2 regions of the Burkholderia sp. LMU1-1-1.1 genome follow, and region 2 is predicted to be linked to the other one. Evidence: predicted binding sites of a transcription regulator. Region 2 holds the regulator's gene; the other holds the start of a gene.
What was found. The regulator LexA, encoded in region 2, represses DNA repair genes until DNA is damaged. The targets are predictions, from matches to a motif close to ACTGTATNNNNATACAGT.
Positions count from the first base shown of each region.

Region 1: a site for LexA is predicted at 4,286-4,303, ahead of MRBLMU1_RS08350 (error-prone DNA polymerase). Genes of this name have one in related genera too.

Region 1 is NZ_JBEGHG010000007.1:106,261-116,237, reverse strand. Features, by position in the region: gene MRBLMU1_RS08365 (DUF3443 domain-containing protein) at 1-1,030, opposite strand, end outside; gene MRBLMU1_RS08360 (DUF2844 domain-containing protein) at 1,040-1,507, opposite strand; gene MRBLMU1_RS08355 (TonB-dependent receptor plug domain-containing protein) at 1,655-4,057, opposite strand; gene MRBLMU1_RS08350 (error-prone DNA polymerase) at 4,311-7,484, shown strand; gene MRBLMU1_RS08345 (isochorismatase family protein) at 7,650-8,330, shown strand; gene MRBLMU1_RS08340 (GNAT family N-acetyltransferase) at 8,438-8,899, shown strand; gene MRBLMU1_RS08335 (hypothetical protein) at 9,061-9,648, shown strand; gene MRBLMU1_RS08330 (hypothetical protein) at 9,729-9,911, opposite strand; gene MRBLMU1_RS08325 (PRC-barrel domain-containing protein) at 9,908-9,977, opposite strand, start outside.
Region 2 is NZ_JBEGHG010000023.1:542,246-552,222, forward strand. Features, by position in the region: gene MRBLMU1_RS20720 (inorganic phosphate transporter) at 1-375, opposite strand, end outside; gene MRBLMU1_RS20725 (DUF47 domain-containing protein) at 394-1,020, opposite strand; gene MRBLMU1_RS20730 (replicative DNA helicase) at 1,136-2,521, opposite strand; gene rplI (50S ribosomal protein L9) at 2,663-3,115, opposite strand; gene rpsR (30S ribosomal protein S18) at 3,144-3,434, opposite strand; gene priB (primosomal replication protein N) at 3,450-3,755, opposite strand; gene rpsF (30S ribosomal protein S6) at 3,786-4,178, opposite strand; gene MRBLMU1_RS20755 (DUF5695 domain-containing protein) at 4,337-7,039, shown strand; gene lexA (transcriptional repressor LexA) at 7,157-7,795, shown strand; gene MRBLMU1_RS20765 (cystathionine gamma-synthase family protein) at 7,971-9,215, opposite strand; gene purF (amidophosphoribosyltransferase) at 9,271-9,977, opposite strand, start outside.

The sequences.
Region 1 (9,977 bases), on a different contig from region 2:
TGGCGGGCGTGGCGGCGTAGCTGGCGCCGCCGTCGCCGACGACCTGGAGCGGGATGCCGGCGGCGACCTCGTCGGCCATCTTGACGTCGGCCCGGCGCACCGCGCCCCAGGTGTAGCCGCTGATGAACTTGCCGCATTCGGCGGCGTCGGCGCCGGACGGGGTGGGCACGGCCGGCAGCGCTAGGCTGGCGTCGAGCGCCGACGCCAGCAGGCGCAGGCCGTAGGAGCCGGTGTCGAGCAGCACGTGGTCGACCGTCTGGCAGGTGGCGGTGCCGGGCCGGCACACCGTCACGTTCACGTACGGCACGTTGATGACGCCGCCCACGCCGGCCGGGCCGCTGTCGACGCTGATGGTGGTGCTGTTCGACAGCGCCGCCGTCACGCTCAGCGCGGCGCTGGCGCTGGCGCTGCCGCCGTCGCCGCTGCACGTCAGGCTGTAGGTGAAGTTGCCGGCGCCGGCCGGGGCCACCGTCAGCGTGCCGGCGGTGGGCTGGGCGCCGCTCCAGGCGCCGCTGGCGACGCAGCCGGTGGCGTTGGCCGACGACCAGCTCAGCACCGTCGTTTGGGCGGTGGTGATGTTGGCCGGCGCCAGCGTCAGGCTGGTCGTGGGGCTGGGCGGCGGGGTGCTCACGACCACCGCGGCGGTGCCGCTGGCGCCGCCGCAGGTGAGCGTGTAGTTGGCCGTGCCGGCGGCGCCGGCGGTGACCGTTCGCGTGCCGCTGGCGGCGACCGCGCCGCTCCAGGCGCCGGAGGCGGTGCAGCCGGTGGCCGGCGCATTGCTCACGCTCCAGCTCAAGGTGACGACCTGGCCGCTGGTGGTGGCGGTCGGCGTGGCGCCGATGCTCACTACGGGCGCGGCGGCGCCGACCGCGTCGGCCTGGGTAGGGGTGGCGGTCGTGGTGGCGGCCGCGCCGCCGCCCCCGCCGCCGCCGCAGGCGGCCAATGCCAGGCAGAGCAGGGCGCCCGCCAGTTGGGTGGTCAGGCGCGGGCGGCCGGTGGGCGGCGTGGCGCCGTGCTGCGGAGCTGTCATGCGGCGGTCCTAGTCGATGGTGGTGGTGTCGAAGCCGGCCGGCAGCGCGCTGGGGATCCAGGCGTGGCCGGCGAACGAGCGCATGTGGCCGTTGGAGACCAGCACGACGTCGGATTGCTCGAGCGCGAGCTGCGAATGGCCGGCCTGGGCGCGCTTGGCGGCGGCGCCGGTCATGACGCCGAACTTGTCGCCAAGCAGGGTGCGCAAGTCCGGCAAGGTGGGACCGCGCCAACTGACGGCGAACACCTTGCCGGCCGTGTCGCTGTATTCGCGCACGACGGTGCCGCTGTCGAGGGTGCTCTGGCTGACCGTGTAGACGGCGTCGGTGGCGGCGGCCGTGGCCGCGCCGGTGGCCGCCAGCCGCCGGGCGGTGACCGGCGTGCCGCCGAAGTCGGACGGCGCGCCGCCCAGCGCCGCGTAGGCGAGCGCGCCCTGCAGCAGCGTGAGGAATAACATGAGTGCGATCGCGTGGCGCATGGCGTGCTCCGTTGCCTAGAATAAAGACAAGTGTAGGCCGCGATCGGGTTGAATTGCGTTAGTGAAATGTAAGCAAACGTAAATCCGATTAAAAGCGCCAATAAAAACGGCGCCCGCAGGCGCCGTCGTCAGGCATGCTGGATTAGATTAGAAGCGCACCCACAGGCGGCCGAAGTAGGAGGCGCCGTTCAGGCCGAACTGCACGCTCTCGTACTTGAAGCCGTTGTCGGTCTGGTCCGGGTCCTGCGAGGTCGGCTTGACGTTGAAGATGTTGTTGCCGCCCAGGGTGAACTTTATGTTCTTGTTGATCGTGTACGTGAAGCTCAGGTCGGCCGAGGTCTTGGACTCGTAGCGCTGGTTCGGTACGCCGTTGGCGGTGCCGTCGAAGGTGCCCAAGGTCTGCGGACCGAAGTGGATGATCTTGAAGTCCGTCTCCAGCGCGCCGGTGACGAAATCGAAGCCCAGGGTGACCTTCGATTTCGGCGCGCCCTGCTCGATGTACAGGCGTTCCTTCTCCGACAGCAGCACGTCCTCGAAGCCGCGCAGCGCGGCCGGCGCGTGGATGCCGGTGACCTCGGTCTTGCTGGCGTTGAGGGCCAGGTAGGTGGTCAGGCGGTTGGCGCCGAAGTTGGCCTTGTGCGAGGCGGTCAGGTCCAGGCCCTGCGTCTTGGTGTCGACCGAGTTGACGAAGAATTGCGCCTCGCCCACACCCAGCGCGGCCAGGCGGTCGGCCAGGTCGGGGTAGTTGTCGGCGTTGAAGCGGCCCGACAGCACGATGCGGTCCTTGATCTTGATGCGGTACAGGTCGGCGGTGACGGAGATGGCGTCGCTCGGGGTCCAGGTCGTGCCCAAGGTGAAGCTGGTCGACTTCTCCTCCTTCAGTTTGGGGATGCCGGCCGCGTTGGCGACCACGCCGCCGTTGGGCGCGAGCACCACTTCCTTGGGCACGCCGCCGATGAAGTCGGTGAAGGTGGTCGACAGGTGGCTTTGCTGCAGCGACGGCGCGCGGAAGCCGGTGCTGGCCGAGCCGCGCAGCAGGGTGGTCGGCAGCACGCGCACCGAGCCGGCCAGCTTGCCCGTCACGGTCGAGCCGAAGTCGCTGAACTTCTCGTAGCGCACCGCCGCCTGGGCCTTGACGGTGTCGGTCAGGTCGGCCTCGAGGTCGAGGTAGGCGGCGTTGCTGTGGCGCTTGGCCTTGGTCTCGTCGCCCGGCTGGAAGCCGGGGAAGCCCTGGCTGCCGGCGTTGCCGCCGTTGCCGACGCCGTCGGCGTCGATGTAGGAGCCGCGCTCGCCGGCGAAGATCTTGAATTCCTCGCTGCGGTATTCGCCGCCGAAGGCGACGTTCAGGCCGCCGCCGAGCACGCCGTCGTAGTAGCGCGACAGGTCGACGTTGGTGGTCAGCTGCTGGAACGAGAAGCCGCCGGCGTCGAAGGCGCTGGCGCTGACGCCGCGGCCGCCGCCGAGCAGGTCCTGGTTGGCGATCGAGGCGTTGATCGTGTTGCTGATGTTGTACATCATCTTGTTGTAGCCGTAGGTCTGCGACAAGTCGGTGTTCCATTCGCCCAGCTTGATGCGGTGGCCGACGGTGGCGTAGCGGTCGTCGATCTTGGCGTTGATGAACGGCACGAAGCCGTTCGGGTACATGGCGGCCGAGTTGCGGCTCGGGATGTCGTCCGAGCCGACGCCGCCGCGCGCGAACGCGGCCGACGAGCCGTCGCGCTTCTGGGCGCCGGCGGTGAAGTACAGCTTGCCCGTGCCGGTGGTCGGCAGCTCGCCGTTCAGATAGATGGTCTGGTTCTCGGTCTTGGTGTCGCCGATGATGCGCGGGTTGTCGGCCTCGGCGCGGTTGGAGCGGCCGCGGTCGAGGTATTCGCCGGTGATGCCGACGCCGCCGCCGTTGCCGATGCTAAAACCGCAGTAGGCCGAGCCGAGCCAGTTCTCGCCGTCGCCGGCCGAGTACTGGCTGTAGCCGGCGACGGCCTCGCAGCCGAGGCTCTTTTTGAGGCCGATGTCCATGACGCCGGCGATCGCGTCCGAGCCGTACTGGGCGGCGGCGCCGTCGCGCAGCACCTGGACGTCCTTGATGGCGAGCATCGGGATGGCGTTGAGGTCGGTGCCGGTGTTGCCGCGGTTGCGCGCGCCGAACAGGTTGACCAGCGCGGTGGTGTGGCGGCGCTTGCCGTTGACCAGCACCAGCGTCTGGTCCGAGCCGAGGCCGCGCAGCGCGGCCGAGTCGACCAGGTCGGCGCCGTCCGAGCCGCTCTGGCGGGTCGAGTTGAACGATGGCGAGATGTAGGTCAGCGACTGCGCCAGGTCGAACTGGCCGCCCTGTTCGGAGACCTTGTTCATCGGGATGATATCGACCGGCACCACGGTGTCGGTGGCCGACGAGGTGGCGCGGCGCGAGCCGACCAGCGTGACCGTTTGCATGGGAGCGGCGGCGGCCTCGGCCGGCGTGGTCTGGGCGTGGACGGCGGGACTCAGGCTCAGCGCGGTCGCGCCATAGAGGGTGAATAAGACGGCGTTGCGTAAGGTGGTGTTGGCTGGCACGTTTCGGCTCCCATGAAAAATTTGATTCTATTCAAATAATTTATATTGATATGGGTTTTCTGCCAATTTTGCGTTTAAACACTATTTACTGTTGTTTTGACGCGCCAACCGGGCCCGTGCGGGCGCCCGGGCTACGTAGTGTTACGGATGCCGCGCCGGGTCGGGTGGACTCGGCACCGGCCCCTATTAAAATGATTACGCGGCGGAAGGGGGGGCTGGGTGTAGAATACTGTATATAAACACAGTATCCATCATGAGCTTGTCATCGCCACCATCGTCGCAGGGACTGCCGGCCTACGCCGAGCTGTTCTGCATGAGCAACTTTTCCTTCCTGCAGGGCGCGTCGCGGCCGGAGGAGCTGGTCGCGCGCGCCGTCGAGCTCGATTATGCGGGGTTGGCCATCACCGACGAATGCTCGCTGGCCGGCGTGGTGCGCGCGCACGCGGCGGCCAAGGAGGCCGGTTTGCCGCTGGTCATCGGCAGCCACTTCCACCTGAAGAACCCGGACGGCAGCGCCGCGCTGTCGCTGGTCGCGCTGGCCAGGAACCGCGACGGCTACGGCAATTTGTGCGAATTGATCACCATCGCCCGCAACCGCGTCGCCAAGGGCAGCTACCTGCTGACGCCGGCCGACCTGGCCGCGCCGGCGCCGGCTTACGCGCATTTGAAGGGTTTGCCGGACTGCCTGATGATACTGCTGCCGCACTATCCGGCGCACCAGCCCGGCGACGTTGACCGGTTGCACGCGCAGGCGGCGTGGATGGAGGCGACCTTTCCGGGGCGCGCGTGGATGGGGCTGAACCTGCTGCAGCGCGCCTTCGACGAGGCGCATCGCCTCAGCATAGCCGAGGTGGCGTTGCAGCACGGCATGGCGGTGGTGGCCGTGGGGCAGGTGTGCATGCATGTGCGCTCGCGCAAGCCGCTGCACGACACGCTGACGGCGGTGCGGGTGGGCAAGCCGGTCGGCGAGTGCGGCTATGCGCTGGCGCAGAACGCCGAGCAGCATCTGCGTCCGCGCCTGCGGCTGGCCAACCTGTATCCGCCGGCGGCGCTGTTCGAGACCTTGCGCATCATGCAGGAGTGCACCTTCAAGCTGACCGAATTGTGCTACGAGTATCCGCACGAGCTGGTGCCGGCTGGCCACACGCCGGCCAGCTACCTGCGCCAGGAGGTGTACGAGGGCGCGGCGCGGCGCTTTCCGGCCGGGTTGTCGGACAAGGTGCGCGGCCAGATCGAGAACGAACTGAAACTGATCGCCGAGCTTAAATACGAACCGTATTTCCTGACCGTCTACGACATCGTGCGTTTCGCCCGCGACCAGGGCATCCTGTGCCAGGGGCGCGGCTCGGCGGCCAACTCGGTGGTGTGTTTTTGCCTTGGCGTGACGGAGGTCGACCCGGAGCGCAGCAACATGCTGACCGGGCGTTTCATCTCGCGCGAGCGCAACGAGCCGCCCGACATCGACGTCGACTTCGAGCACCAGCGGCGCGAGGAGGTGATCCAGTACATCTATAAAAAATACGGCGCCGACCGCGCCGCGCTGGCGGCCGTCGTCATCAGCTACCGGCCCAAGAGCGCGCTGCGCGACAGCGGCAAGGCGCTCGGCGTCGACCTGGCCATCGTCGAGAAGGTGGCCAAGTCGCACCACTGGTTCGACAGCCGCCACGACCTGCTCGGGCGGCTGGCCGAGTGCGGACTCGACCCGGACTCGCAACTGGCGCAGCAATGGGCCTCGCTGGCGATGACGCTGCTGGGTTTTCCGCGCCACCTGTCGCAGCATCCGGGCGGCTTCGTCATTTCGCACGAGAAGTTATCCCGGCTGGTGCCGATCGAGGCGGCCACGATGGAGGGGCGCTGCGTGATCCAGTGGGACAAGGACGACCTCGAAGAGCTCGGCCTGATGAAGGTCGACGTGCTGGCGCTGGGCATGCTCACGGCGCTGCGGCGCGCGCTCGACATGGTGGCCGAGCGCCGGGGCGCGCCGTTCCGCATGCAGGACATCCCGGCCGAGGACAAGCCTACCTACGCGATGATGTGCCAGGCCGACACCATCGGCGTGTTCCAGATCGAGTCGCGCGCGCAGATGAGCATGCTGCCACGGCTGCGGCCCAAGGTGTTCTACGACCTGGTCATCGAGGTGGCGCTGGTGCGGCCCGGGCCGATCCAGGGGGGCATGGTGCATCCGTATTTGCAGCGGCGCCAGGACAAGCGCTTGGTGGTCTATCCTGCCGGCTTGGAGGAGGCGCTGGGCCGCACGCTGGGCGTGCCGATCTTCCAGGAGCAGGTGATGCAGATCGCCGTCATCGCCGCCGGCTTCAGCGAGGGCGAGGCCGACCAGTTGCGGCGCGCGATGGCGGCCTGGAAGCGCAAGGGCGGTGTCGACAAATACCAACAGCGCATTATGGATGGCATGGCCGAACGCGGCTACGACGCGGCGTTCGCCGCCGCCATCTGCAGCCAGATCCAGGGCTTCGGCGAATACGGCTTTCCCGAATCGCACGCGGCCAGTTTCGCGCTGCTGACCTATGCCAGTTCCTGGCTCAAATGCCACGAGCCGGCCGCCTTCCTGTGCGCGCTGCTCAACAGCCAGCCGATGGGGTTCTACAGCCCGTCGCAACTGGTGCAGGACGCCAGGCGCCACGGCGTGGTGGTGCGCGAGATCGACGTCACCATCAGCGGCTGGGATTCGTCGCTGGAGGAGCCGGCGGGCAAGCTCGGGCAGCCTGCGGTGCGGCTCGGCCTGTCGATGATGAAGGGCATGCGCGACGGCGCCGCCCAGCGCATCGAAGCGGCGCGCGCGCGGGCGCCGTTCGCCGGCGTCGCCGACCTGGCGCGGCGCGCCGACCTGGACCGCCACGACCTGCAGGTGCTGGCCGCCGGCAACGCGCTGGTCCACCTGGCCGGCAACCGCCGCCAGGCGCTGTGGCAGGCGGTCGGCGCCACGCCGGACAAGGACTTGCTGCGTCCGACAACGCCAGACGAGGAGGCGCCGGTGCTGGCGCCGCCGACCGAGGGCGAGGAAATCCTCGGCGACTACCGCTCGCACGGCCTGACTTTGGGCCGGCATCCGCTGGCGCTGCTGCGCGCCAAGTTGCTGGAGCACCGCTTTTTGCCGGCGGCCACCTTGAACACCTACACCAACGGCATGCTGGCGCGCGCTTGCGGCATGGTCACGGTGCGGCAGCGGCCGGGCACGGCCAAGGGCGTGCTGTTCATCACACTTGAGGACGAGACCGGCAACGTCAACGTCATCATCTGGCCCAAGCTGGTGGAGGAGCAGCGCCGCGAAGTGCTGGGCGCGCCGCTGCTGGGCGTGTATGGCGTTTGGCAACAGGAGGGCATCGTGCGCCACCTGGTGGCCAAGCGGCTGGTCGACATGTCGCACCTGTTGGGCCGCCTGCCGACCATCAGCCGCGATTTTTGTTGAGGAGGGATTCCGAGCCGACGGCGCCCCCCATTTCGGGGGGAGTGCGGAGCGCGAACTTTCGCCGCGCCGCCACCGCGGACACAAATTCAGGCAAGCTGATTGGAGGCGCGCATTCGCGATTGCCCGCCATCACTGTCACCATTGCCCAACCAAGGAGAACGACCCATGCAAGACACCCCACATTCCAAATCCAGTGTACTGGCCACCGGCGGCGGCGCCGCGCTGCTCGATCCCGCCGATACCCTGGTGCTGCTGTTGGACCACCAGTCCGGGCTCTTCCAGACCGTCAAGGATATCGCGGTGGCCGACCTGCGGCGGAATGTGGAGACGATCGCCAGGCTGTGCACCCTGCTGAAGATCCCGGTGATCACCACCGCCTCGGAGCCGGCCGGCAGCAACGGTCCGCTGATGCCCGAAATCCACCAGTACGCCCCGCATGCCGTCTATGTGCCGCGCAAGGGCGAGGTCAACGCCTGGGACAACGCCGACTTTGTCGGCGCGGTGCGCGCCAGCGGCCGCAAGACGCTGGTGATGGCTGGCGTCTGGACCAGTGTTTGCGTGATGTTCCCGGCGCTTGACGCCGTCGCGGCAGGCTACGATGTCTACGCCGTCATCGACGCCTCCGGCGACCCGAGCGAGATGGCCTCCCGCGTCTCCGTCGCGCGCTTCGCGCAGGGCGGCGTCAAGCCCACCTCGACCAACGCGTTGCTGTCGGAACTGCACCGCACCTGGGCGCGCCCGGAAGCGGCGGAGCTGGCCAAGCTGTACGGCCTGGTAGCGCCCAACTATGCGGCCGTGGCGGAGAGCTATGCGCGGGCACAGCAGGCGGTGCGGGACGCGGCCTAGGATCCACTTGGTAGCCAAGCGGTTGGCCGACATGTCGCACTTGCCAGGCCGACTGTCGACCATCAGCTGCGATTTTGAAGTTCTGGCAGAATGGCCGGATGAACAAAATGACCATACGTCAGGCACGGCCGGGCGACGCCGCCGCCATCAGCGCGTTGATCGTCCCGCTGCTGCCATTGCTGACCCTGGAGCCAAGTGGCGCCGGCGCAGAGAAATTTATCGAAACCATGCAGCCGCCCGCGATCGAACGTGTGTTGGCGGACGAGCGTTACGACTACCAGTTGGGCCATGTCGCTGATGAGCTGGCCGGCGTGGTGGCGGTGCGCGACCACGCGCATTTGTATCATTTGTTCGTGGCGTCCAAGTGGCAGGGCAGGGGCTTAGGCCGGCTGCTGTGGCAGGCGGCCAGAGCGCGCGCGCTTGGCAAGAACGCCGATGGCGCCTTCACCGTCAACTCGTCGGCGTTCGCGCTGGAAATGTACCGTCACCTGGGATTCGTTCCCGCCGGCCCACGCGCCGAGCACGATGGCATCGCCTACATTCCAATGCGCTTGCCTGCGCCTGCGTAAGCGGAGTGTATGGGGTGAGCCCACGCCACCCCGTGCGGGAACGATACTCTTTTGGCTGTCGGTTTCCGTCTCTTTTTGTCTTTTTTGAACTCCAGCTCGGCCTCCGGGTCTAAAGAGACAGGAAGAGACAAAAACCGACAGAAACCGCAAGGAGAAAGAGTATGAATCCCCGAGAGACTCGCTCACTCCCACCAGCTACTGAACTCCAGCTTGAAGAATTCCTGCGCAAAAGCGGCAGCGCTTTATCGCTCACCGAGGCGCTGGTGGCCGCCGTCAAATTGTGGATCGAGCGCGAGAAGGCGAACGCCCAGCCATTGCGCGGCTACCAATGGAAGATTTTATTTCTACCGGAGGGAACCCGCGTACGCATGCAATATGAGGAAGACTGGCATAGCGCCGAAGTGCTCGGTGACGAGTTGATGTATCGCGGTCGTCCCGTGTCCCCGCATCAGTTGACCCAGGCCGTGGCGGGCGACGTACGCAATGCCTGGCGGGATCTGTGGATACGTTTTCCAGGAGAAAAGAACTGGGCGTGCGCCGCGCAACTGCGCGCCCGTCTGCAAAAACGCGCGGCCACTACGCCGCCAACGCCGGCCGAGGCGATGGCCAAAGCAGCCCAAACAATGAGCAACGCGCTGAACGCCGCACTGGTCTTGATCGAGCACGTCGACTTGCAGTGCCGAAACACTCTGGAGCGCCGCTTGCCCAAAAGCCGTCGTGAATATGATGAACTAGAGGATATCCATTAAAAAAAGACTTCGGCCGCCCATTCGCATGGGCGGCCGAAGCCGTACTACAACGATGCCTGGGAGGTGGTTATCCCTCCAACTCATCGCCTCTTGCGCCGCAGGTGGTCCGCCACCTGGTATTCACGATTGTCGGACCAGCTCGCCAGCGTGACGGGGACGCCGGCCGGCGGCCGCGCCTCCGTCTGGCGCCGGCGCGCGATCCGCACCATCAAGGTCGCGGTTAGCGCGGCCGCGCCGGCCAGCATGAACAGGGCCGACATCACAGCGGACCGCTGTCGAGGTTGTCGTAGCGGGTGCCGTAGTAGCTGTGGATCTGGCTGGCCCAAGTC
Region 2 (9,977 bases):
CTTGGCGACGGCGGCGCCGACCAGGCCGCCGATCAGCGCGTGCGACGACGACGACGGAATGCCGTAATACCAGGTGACGATGTTCCAGACGATGGCGCCGACGAGCGCGCCGAAGATGACGTACTGGTCGACCACGGCCGGGTCGATGGTGCCCTTGCCGACGGTGGCGGCCACGGTCAACTGGTGGAACACGAAGATGGCGACGAAATTGAACAGCGCCGCCATCGCCACCGCCGTTTGCGGCTTGAGCACACCGGTCGAGACGACGGTGGCGATCGCGTTGGCGGCGTCATGGAAGCCGTTCATGAAGTCAAACACCAAGGCCAGGGCGATCAGGATGCCCAGCACATAGATGCTCATTGTTATGGTATTCATGGACTGTTCTTTTTGTAATTATGCGTTTTCGACGATGATGCCTTCGATGATGTTGGCCACATCCTCGCAGCGGTCGGTCACCGTTTCCAGAATCTCGTAGATGGCCTTCATCTTGATCAGGTTGCGCACGTCCGGTTCGTCGCGGAACAGCTTGGACATGGCGGCGCGCATCACGTGGTCGGCGTCCGACTCGAGGCGGTCGATCTCCTCGCAGATGGCGACGATCTGGCGCGAGTTGTCCATGTTGTGCAGCAGCGAGACGGCTTCCTTGACCTTCTCGGTGCAGGCGAGCACCAGCTCGGCCAGGCGCTTGGCTTCCGGCGTGACCGAGTGCAGGTCGTACAGCGAGACGGTCTGGGCCGCGTCTTCGAGCAGATCGAGGATGTCGTCCTGGCGCGTGATGAGCTTGTGGATGTCGTCGCGGTCGATCGGCGTGATGAAGGTCTTGTGCAACAGGTCGACGGTGGCGTAGGTGATCTTGTCGGCCTGTTTCTCGATGCTCTCGATGGCGTGCACGCGGTTTTCCAGGTCGTCGAAGTTGGACATCAACCCCAGCATCTCTTTTGCACCTTTGACGCACAGGTCGGCGTGTTGATTGAACAGGTCAAAAAATTTGCCCTCGGTGGGCATCAAGCGTCCAAACATGTCTTTCTCCGTTTCATAGTCGTGATTACTGCTACAGACCGCCGTCCGGGTGCCCCGGACCGCGTCATGATGGGCCGCCCTGTTTGCTGTGGCGGCCCCAGTGGTGTTGCCGGTCTTAGTCGCCTTGGTACAGCGCCAGGTTGCCGGCGTAGTTGCCGAACTTGGTGTATTGGCCGATCCAGGTCAGGCGCACCGAGCCGATCGGGCCGTTACGCTGCTTACCGATGATGATCTCGGCCGTTCCCTTATCGGGCGAGTCCGGGTTGTAGACCTCGTCGCGATACAGGAAGATGATGACGTCCGCGTCCTGCTCGATAGCGCCCGATTCGCGCAGGTCGGACATGACGGGACGTTTGTTGGGGCGTTGCTCCAGCGAGCGGTTCAGCTGCGACAGCGCGATCACCGGGCACTGCAGTTCCTTGGCCAGGCCCTTGAGCGAGCGCGAGATCTCCGAGATCTCGGAGGCGCGGTTGTCGCCCTGGGTCGAGCCGGTCATCAGCTGCAGGTAGTCGACCACGATCAGGCCGAGCTTGCCGCACTGGCGCGACAGGCGCCGCGCGCGGGCGCGCATCTCGATCGGGTTCAGCGCCGGCGTCTCGTCGATGTACACCTGGGCGTCGTTCATTTTCTGGATCGCGTGCGTCAGGCGCGGCCAATCCTCGTCGTTCAGTTTACCGGTGCGCAGGCGGTGCTGGTCGAGCTGGCCGACCGAGCCGAGCATACGCATGGCCAGCTGCACGCCGCCCATCTCCATCGAGAACACGGCCACCGGCAGGCCCTCCTCGACCGCGACGTTCTCGGCGATGTTCATCGAGAACGCGGTCTTGCCCATCGACGGGCGGCCGGCGACGACCACCATGTCGCCCGGCTGCAGGCCGGAGGTCATACGGTCGAGGTCGATCCAGCCGGTCGGCACGCCGGTGATCTCGGACTGGTTGTCGCGGGAATACAATTCATCGATGCGCTCGACCACCTGGGTCAGCAGCGGCTGCACCGGCAGCCAGCCGGCCGCGCCGCGCGCGCCCTGCTCGGCGATGGCGAAGATCTTCGACTCGGCCTCGTCGAGCATCTGCTTGACTTCCTTGCCCTGGGGCGTGAACGCCTGGCCGGAAATCTCGTCGGCCACGGTGATCAGCTGGCGCAGGATGGAACGGTCGCGCACGATCTCGGCGTAGCGGCGGATGTTGGCCGCCGACGGCGTGTTCTGCGCCATCGCGTTCAGGTAGGCCAGGCCGCCGACGTCCTCGGCCTTGCCCATCTGCGTCAAGGTCTCGAATACCGTGATGACGTCGGCCGGCTTGGAGCCGTTGATCATCTTGACGATCTGTTCGAAGATGATGCGGTGGTCATAACGGTAGAAGTCCTCCGAATGCATCATGTCCGCGATGCGGTCGAACGCCTGGTTGTCGCGCAGCAGACCGCCAATGACGGACTGTTCTGCTTCGATGGAATGCGGCGGGACGCGGAGTGAATCTAGTTGCGGATCGGAGGGGGTGTTCATGGCGCGAATTATACCTGCTTAGTACCGCCGCCAAGGCGATGCTGCGAAAAAATTGGCGAGAAAAAAGCCGGGCGAACCCGGCTTTTTTCATATCTTGCCATTATTACCAGCACAACAGGCATTACTGCCCGTGCAAGTAATTTAGGCTGCTTCGCCGACGACGGCGACGGTCACTTCGACCACCACGTCGGTGTGCAGAGCAACGCTGACAGGGTGCTCGCCAACGGTCTTCAGAGGACCGGTAGGCATGCGCACGGCAGCTTTTTCTACAGCGAAACCAGCTTTGGTCAGCGCTTCAGCGATGTCGAAGTTGGTGACCGAGCCGAACAGACGGCCGTCGACGCCAGCTTTTTGCGAAACGTTCACGGTCATGCCGTTCAGTTTCTCGCCTTGGGCTTGAGCGGCGGCCAGTTTGGCGGCAGCGGCTTTTTCCAGTTCGGCGCGCTTGACTTCGAATTCAGCAACAGCCGACGCGGTAGCGCGACGGGCCATTTTTTGCGGAATCAGGAAGTTACGTGCGTAACCGTCTTTAACTTTAACGACTTCACCCAGGTTGCCCAGGTTGACGACTTTTTCTAACAGAATGATTTGCATAGTTTTTCTCCAGGATTAGACTACGCAATTAAGCGTGGTGCAGATCGGTGTAAGGCAGCAGCGCGAGGTAGCGGGCGCGTTTGATGGCGGTGTCAACTTGACGCTGGTAGTGCGCCTTGGTGCCGGTCAGACGTGCTGGCATGATCTTGCCGTTTTCCTGGACGAAGTCCTTCAGGGTATCAACGTCTTTGTAGTCAACCTGCTCAACGCCAGCGGCGGTGAAGCGGCAGAACTTCTTGCGCTTGAACAGTGGATTTTGTTGCTTGCGCTTTTCTTTAAGCTTGAGCTTGTTTTTGTCGAACTTTTTACCGAATGCCATTTGAGGCTCCTGTATCTAAATTGAGCTGTCTGGGACAGCACTAAAATCAATGATGTGAAACACCAGGCTTTTGCTGTTGCGTGTCTTCTTGTTGATAAAACCGGTGAACTGGTACAACCCGCCCAGTGGCGCCTGGCTGAAGCGGCCCGAGATCTCGCCCGCGGCGACCGCGGAAATCTCAAACTCGCTCAACCGGGCTATGCCCGCCTCCATCTGCTGCGACCGGTGCTGGAGTACAGCGTTCACGATCGGCATGCCGGCCGGGGTATAGCGCAAGGCGTCCCGTTCGGCGATCAAGGCAATGAATTGGCTTTGATTCACTGGAGCTGTGTCAGCTCGGTTTTGCAACAATTAGGCCGCTGGAGCGGCGGCAACAGGAGCTGCTGGGGCTTCGGTGCGATGCGATTTCGCTGCATCTTCACGTTGTACCGACTTCATCATCGGCGAAGGAGCGGTTTCCGCTTTCTTCATCTTGACGGTCAGGTGACGCAGCACGGCATCATTGAATTTGAAGGCGGTTTCCAGCTCGACCAGGGTCTCGTTGTCGCATTCGATGTTCAGGCAGATGTAGTGTGCTTTAGCCAGTTTCTGGATCGAGTAAGCCATCTGACGACGGCCCCAATCTTCAACACGGTGCACGGCGCCGCCGCGGGTCGTTACGGTGGTTTTGTAACGTTCGATCATGGCGGGCACTTGCTCGCTCTGGTCCGGATGGACGATAAATACTATTTCATAGTGACGCATGCAAACTCCCTTAAGGACTGTGAATATAGCCCACCCTGGCGTCAAGACAGGTGTGGGAAGAGGTAAGCCCGCGACTATATCAGCTTTTTGGCCGAAAATCTACCCCTTCGCGGCCCCGCGACAATGCTAACATCTTGTAAAACCAACAGGATTCCGATATGCCACCCACCCGTGCGTTGTCCCCTTTGCTGTTTTCCCTCTTCATCGCGGCCTCCGCCCTCGCCGCCGAAGCGCCCGCCCCCGCCGCCAAACCCAGCCATCCCGACATCGCCACCAAGGCGTACGGCACCAAGCAGTTCCTGCTGGCGCTGCGCACCGACACCCAGACCCTGGCGCGGCTCGATCCCATCGCCGATCCCGGCTTCGACTTCACGCCCGGCCCGAGGGAGGCCGAGCGCCAGTACGACGGCTACGCCCACATAGGCGACCTCAACCTGCGTGTGCGCAGCGGTGGCGCCGGGGCCTGGCAGGAATTCTCCTCGTCCGCCGCGCGGCGTCCGATCAGCCCGCTGCCGGCCGGCGGCAAGATCCTGGCGGCGGCCGACATCACCGCCACCCTGGGCAAGGACCTGCCGCTGACGGTGGAGCGACGCTGGCTCAACGACGGCGGCGCGCTGGTGCTGCGGTTTACGCTGATCAACAACTCCAATGCGCCGGTGGAAATCGGCGGCCTCGGCATGCCGATGGTGTTCGACAACATCATCACCGACCGCACCCTCGAGCAAGCCCACGCCAGCGCCAGTTTCGCCGACCCTTATATCGGCCGCGACGCCGGCTATGTGCAGGTGACGCGCCTGAACGGCCAGGGGCCGGCGCTGATCGTCACGCCGGACGGGCGCACGCCGCTCGAAGCGTGGCGTCCGCTGGCCGACCGCAGCCCGCGCGCGCAAACGTCCGAAGGCTTTTACGACTGGACCGTCGCCAGCAAGGCCTACGCCGAGAACGAATGGAAGAATGCCGGCGAGCAGTGGAACACGCCCACCAGCATCACCCTGGAAGCGGGCGCCCGGCGCGACATCGGCGTGCGCTTCGCCACGGCGCCGTCGATCCGCGCCATCGAGGCCGCCCTGATCGCGCAAAAGCGCCCGGTCGCCGTCGGCATCCCCGGCTACGTGGTGCCGACCGACCTGGAGGCGACACTATTCCTCAAGAGTCCGCAAAAAGTGGTCGGCATCACCAGCTCGCCCGAGAACGCGCTGGCCGTCACGCCGCTCAAGTCGAGCGCCAAAGGCTGGGCGCGCTACACGGTGCGCGGCAACGGCTGGGGACCGGCGCGCCTGTCGATCACCTACGCCGACGGCAGCGTGCAGACGGTCAGCTATTTCGTCACCAAGCCGCTGGAGCAGGCGGTGGCCGACCTCGGCAAGTTCTCCACCACGCAGCAATGGTTCGACGACAAGAAAGACCCGTTCAAGCGCGCGCCGGCCATCCTCACCTACGACCGCGACGCCAAGCGCATCGTCACCGACGACCCGCGCGTGTGGATCTCCGGCATGAGCGACGAGGGAGGCGGCGGCAGCTGGGTCGCGGCGATGAGCAAGCAGCTCGACAATCCGGACGCCGCCGAGGTGGCCAAGCTGGAACGGCTGGTCAATGAAACCGTCGTCGGCAAATTGCAGGTGGCCGACGGCCCGCAGGCCGGCGCCGTGCGCAAGAGCCTGTTCTACTACGACCCGAAAGCCTTCCCGGGCTACTACAACCAGAAGACCAACTGGAGCACCTGGGCCTCGTGGTCGAAGAAGGACGCCGACGACCTCGGCCGCGCTTACAACTATCCGCACGTGGCCATCGGCCACTGGGTGCTGTACCGGCTGGCGCGCAACCACGTCGGCCTGGTCACCGCGCACGACTGGCGCTGGTACTTGCAGCGCGCCTACCAAACCACGGTGGCGATGGTGCGCGACGCGCCCGAGTACGCGCAGTTCGGCCTGATGGAGGGCGACGTCTTCCTCGATATTTTGAAAGACCTGCAGCGCGAGGGCATGACGGCCGAGGCGGCCGACATGGAGGGCATGATGAAACGGCGCGCCGACCACTGGCGCACGCTGGCCTATCCGTTCGGCAGCGAAATGGCCTGGGATTCGACCGGCCAGGCCGAGGTCTACGCGTGGATGCGCCACTTCGGCTACGGCAAGCAGGCCGACATCACGCGCGAGGTGATCCTCGGCTACGACCCGGCGATCCCGAGCTGGGGCTACAACGGCAACGCCCGCCGCTACTGGGACTTCCTGTACGGCGGCAAGACCGCGCGCATCGAGCGCCAGATCCACCACTACGGCTCGACGTTGAACGCGGTGCCGCTGTTCGACGCCTACCGCGCCAACCCGGCCGACCTGCACCTGCTGCGCGTGGCCTACGGCGGCCTGCTCGGCGGCATCACCAACATCGACCGCGACGGCTTCTCGTCGGCCGCCTTCCACGCCTGGCCGGACATGATGCGCTGGGACGCCTACAGCGGCGACTACGGCATGGGCTTCTACGGCCACGCGTACGCCAGCGCCACGTACGTGGTCAAGGACCCGACCTTCGGCTGGCTCGGCTTCGGCGGCAACCTGCAAGTGGAGAAGAACGGCATGGTGCGGATCACGCCGAAGGACAGCGCACGCACGCGCCTGTTCGTGGCGCCGGCGCGCGCCTGGATCACTTTGGAGGCGGGCAAGATCGACGGCGCCACTTACGATCCGAAAAGCCGCGCCATCACGCTCGAGCTGGCGCCGGCCACCGCCGCCACGCCGGCGGCCAGGCTGCTGATCGACAGCCCGGGCGGCAAAATCAAGCCGCAGGGCCTGGTCGCCGAGCGTGGCGGATACCAGGTTCCGCTGACGGCGGCGACCACGCGCGTGCTGCTGAAGCCACGATGACAGGGGTTGTACGAACTTTTTTCATTTTATTTCGCTGAACACAACAAATTTCCTTGCATTGCGGGCCATACTGTACAAAAATACAGACTGTCTATATACACAGGCCCAACCGCACTCATGATCAAGCTCACCGCACGCCAGGAACAAATTCTCAATCTGATCAAGGATGCCATCGAAAACACCGGCTTCCCGCCGACGCGCGCCGAGATCGCCAACGAACTGGGCTTCAAATCCGCCAACGCGGCCGAGGAGCACTTGCAGGCGCTGGCGCGCAAGGGCGCCATCGAGATCGCCGCCGGCACCTCGCGCGGCATCCGTTTGCTGGGCGTGCACGCCGAACCGGCCACGCCGAAGGTGCCGGTGTCGCTGATGATGTCGTTGCCGTTGATCGGCCGCGTGGCCGCCGGCTCGCCCATCCTGGCGCAAGAAAACCTGGAGACGAGCTACAGCGTCGACCCGGCGATGTTCTCGTCCAAGCCCGATTACCTGCTCAAGGTGCGCGGCGAATCGATGCGCGACGCCGGCATCATGGACGGCGACCTGCTGGCCGTGAAGAAAGTCGACAGCGCCAAGAACGGCCAGATCGTCGTCGCGCGGATCGGCAACGACGTCACGGTCAAGCGCTACCGCAAGACCGGCACCCTGGTCGAGCTGCTGCCGGAGAATCCGGACTTCAAGATCATCAAGGTCGACCCGGAGGCGGACGAGTTCGCGCTGGAAGGCCTGGCGGTCGGCCTGATGCGTAGCTGGCACTAAGCCAGGCCCCAGGCAGATGATTCAACGTGGAGACACGTAGGGCGGATTAGGCGAAGCCGTAATCCGCCATCTATGAGCCGCCGACGAAGCATGCATGGCGGATTACGCTTCGCTAATCCGCCCTACGTGTCTCCGTGGTTTAGCATGCCTCCGTGGTTTAACACGTCTCCGTGGTTTAGCAGCCTTCCAGCGCGCAGGCGAAGTCGTCGAGCAGGTCGTCGGTGTCTTCGATGCCGACCGAGACGCGGATCAGCGATTCGGCAATCCCCATCGAGGCGCGCCGCTCGGCGCCCATCTCGTAGAAGATCGTGTGCGCGACCGGGATCACCAGGGTGCGCGTGTCGCCCAGGTTCGACGCCGGGATCGCCAGCTTGAGCCGGTTCAGGAAGTCGAAGCAGTCTATCCCGTCCTTCAATTCAAAACTGAGCAGCGAGCCGTGCCTACGGAACAGCTCGCTCGAGATGCCGTGCTGCGGGTGCGATGTCAACCCCGGATAGTGGACGGCCGCCACGCGCTCGTCGGCCTCCAGCATCTCGGCCAGCGCCAGCGCGTTGCCGCTGGTGCGCTCCATGCGCAGCGCCAGCGTTTCGGCGCCGACGGCGATGTGGTGCGCCGCCTCCGGCCCCAGCGAGGCGCCGAAGTCGCGCAGGCCCTTGGCGCGGATCTGCGCCAGTCCCCATTGCGGCGGCGCCGCCTTTTTGTAGTTCTCGTAGATATTCGGGAATTGGGTCCAGTCGTATTCGCCGGTGTCGGTCAGGCTGCCGCCCAGCGCGTTGCCGTGGCCGCCGATCGATTTGGTCAGCGCGTTGACCACCAGCCCTGCCCCGACCGATTTCGGCCGGAACAGGTACGGCGTGGTCATCGTGTTGTCGACGATGTAGAGGATGCCGCGCGCCTTGCACAGCTCGCCGATGCGCTTGAGGTCCGCCACCTGCGTGCGCGGATTGGCGATGGTCTCGACGAACACCACGCGCGTCTGCCCGGTGATCGCGGCCTCGACGTTGGCAACGTCGGTGGCGTCGACGAACGACACGCCGACGCCCTGCGCCATCGTGGTCTGCCACAGGCTGTTGGTGTTACCGAACAGGAAGGCCGACGAGACGACGTGGTCGCCCGCGCGCAGCAGCGCCTGGAACACGGCGCCGATCGCGCCCATGCCGGTGGCGAAGCACAAGGTGCCGACGCCCTGCTCCATCTTGTTGACCTTGTCCTCGAGCGCGGAGATGGTCGGGTTGCCTTGGCGGCCGTAGCGGAAGCCCGGCTCCTTGCCCTGGAACACCGATGCCAGCTGGCGCGCGTCGGCGTAACCGAAGGCGACCGAGGTGTGGATCGGCTTGTGCAGCGAACCATGCTCGATGCCCTTCAGGCGATCGTTGTGCAGGATGGTGGTGGTGAAACCGTAGTTCTTCTTATCGTTCATATGCTTGGATGGTCAAAAAAAAAGCCCGGTACGGCGAACCGTACCGGGCGCGACATCAGCCTTCGGCGGTCGCGAGATTCAGATTCAGTTGCGAGCGGCCGGCGTCCTCGTGCGAGGTCTTGGCCTTCGGGTGGTGGCGCGCGTACTCCAGCTTGTCGAGGTATTCCTTCGACACGTCGCCGGTCACGTAGATGCCGTCGAAGCACGAGGCTTCGAAGTTCTTCAGCTCCGGATTGACGTCGGAGATGGCGCGCTTCAGCGACTCGATGTCCTGGTACACCAAGTGGTCGGCGGTGATTTCGCGGCACACTTCCTCGGTGGTGCGGCCGTAGGCGATCAGCTCGTCGCGGGTCGGCATGTCGATGCCGTACACGTTCGGGTAGATCACCGGCGGCGCGGCCGAGGCGAAGATCACTTTCTTGGCGCCCGCTTCGCGCGCCATCTGCACGATCTCGCGGCTGGTGGTACCGCGCACGATGGAGTCATCGACCAGCAGCACGACCTTGTCCTTGAACTCGGAGGCGATCGCGTTCAGTTTCTGGCGCACCGATTTCTTGCGCGCGGCCTGGCCCGGCATGATGAAGGTGCGGCCGATGTAGCGGTTCTTGATGAAGCCTTCGCGGTATTCGACGTTGAGCGCCAGCGCCAGCTGGATCGCCGCCGGGCGCGACGAGTCCGGGATCGGCATGACGACGTCGATCTCGCCGTCCTTGAATTCGCGCTTGATCTTCTCGGCCAGGTACTCGCCCATTTTCAGGCGGG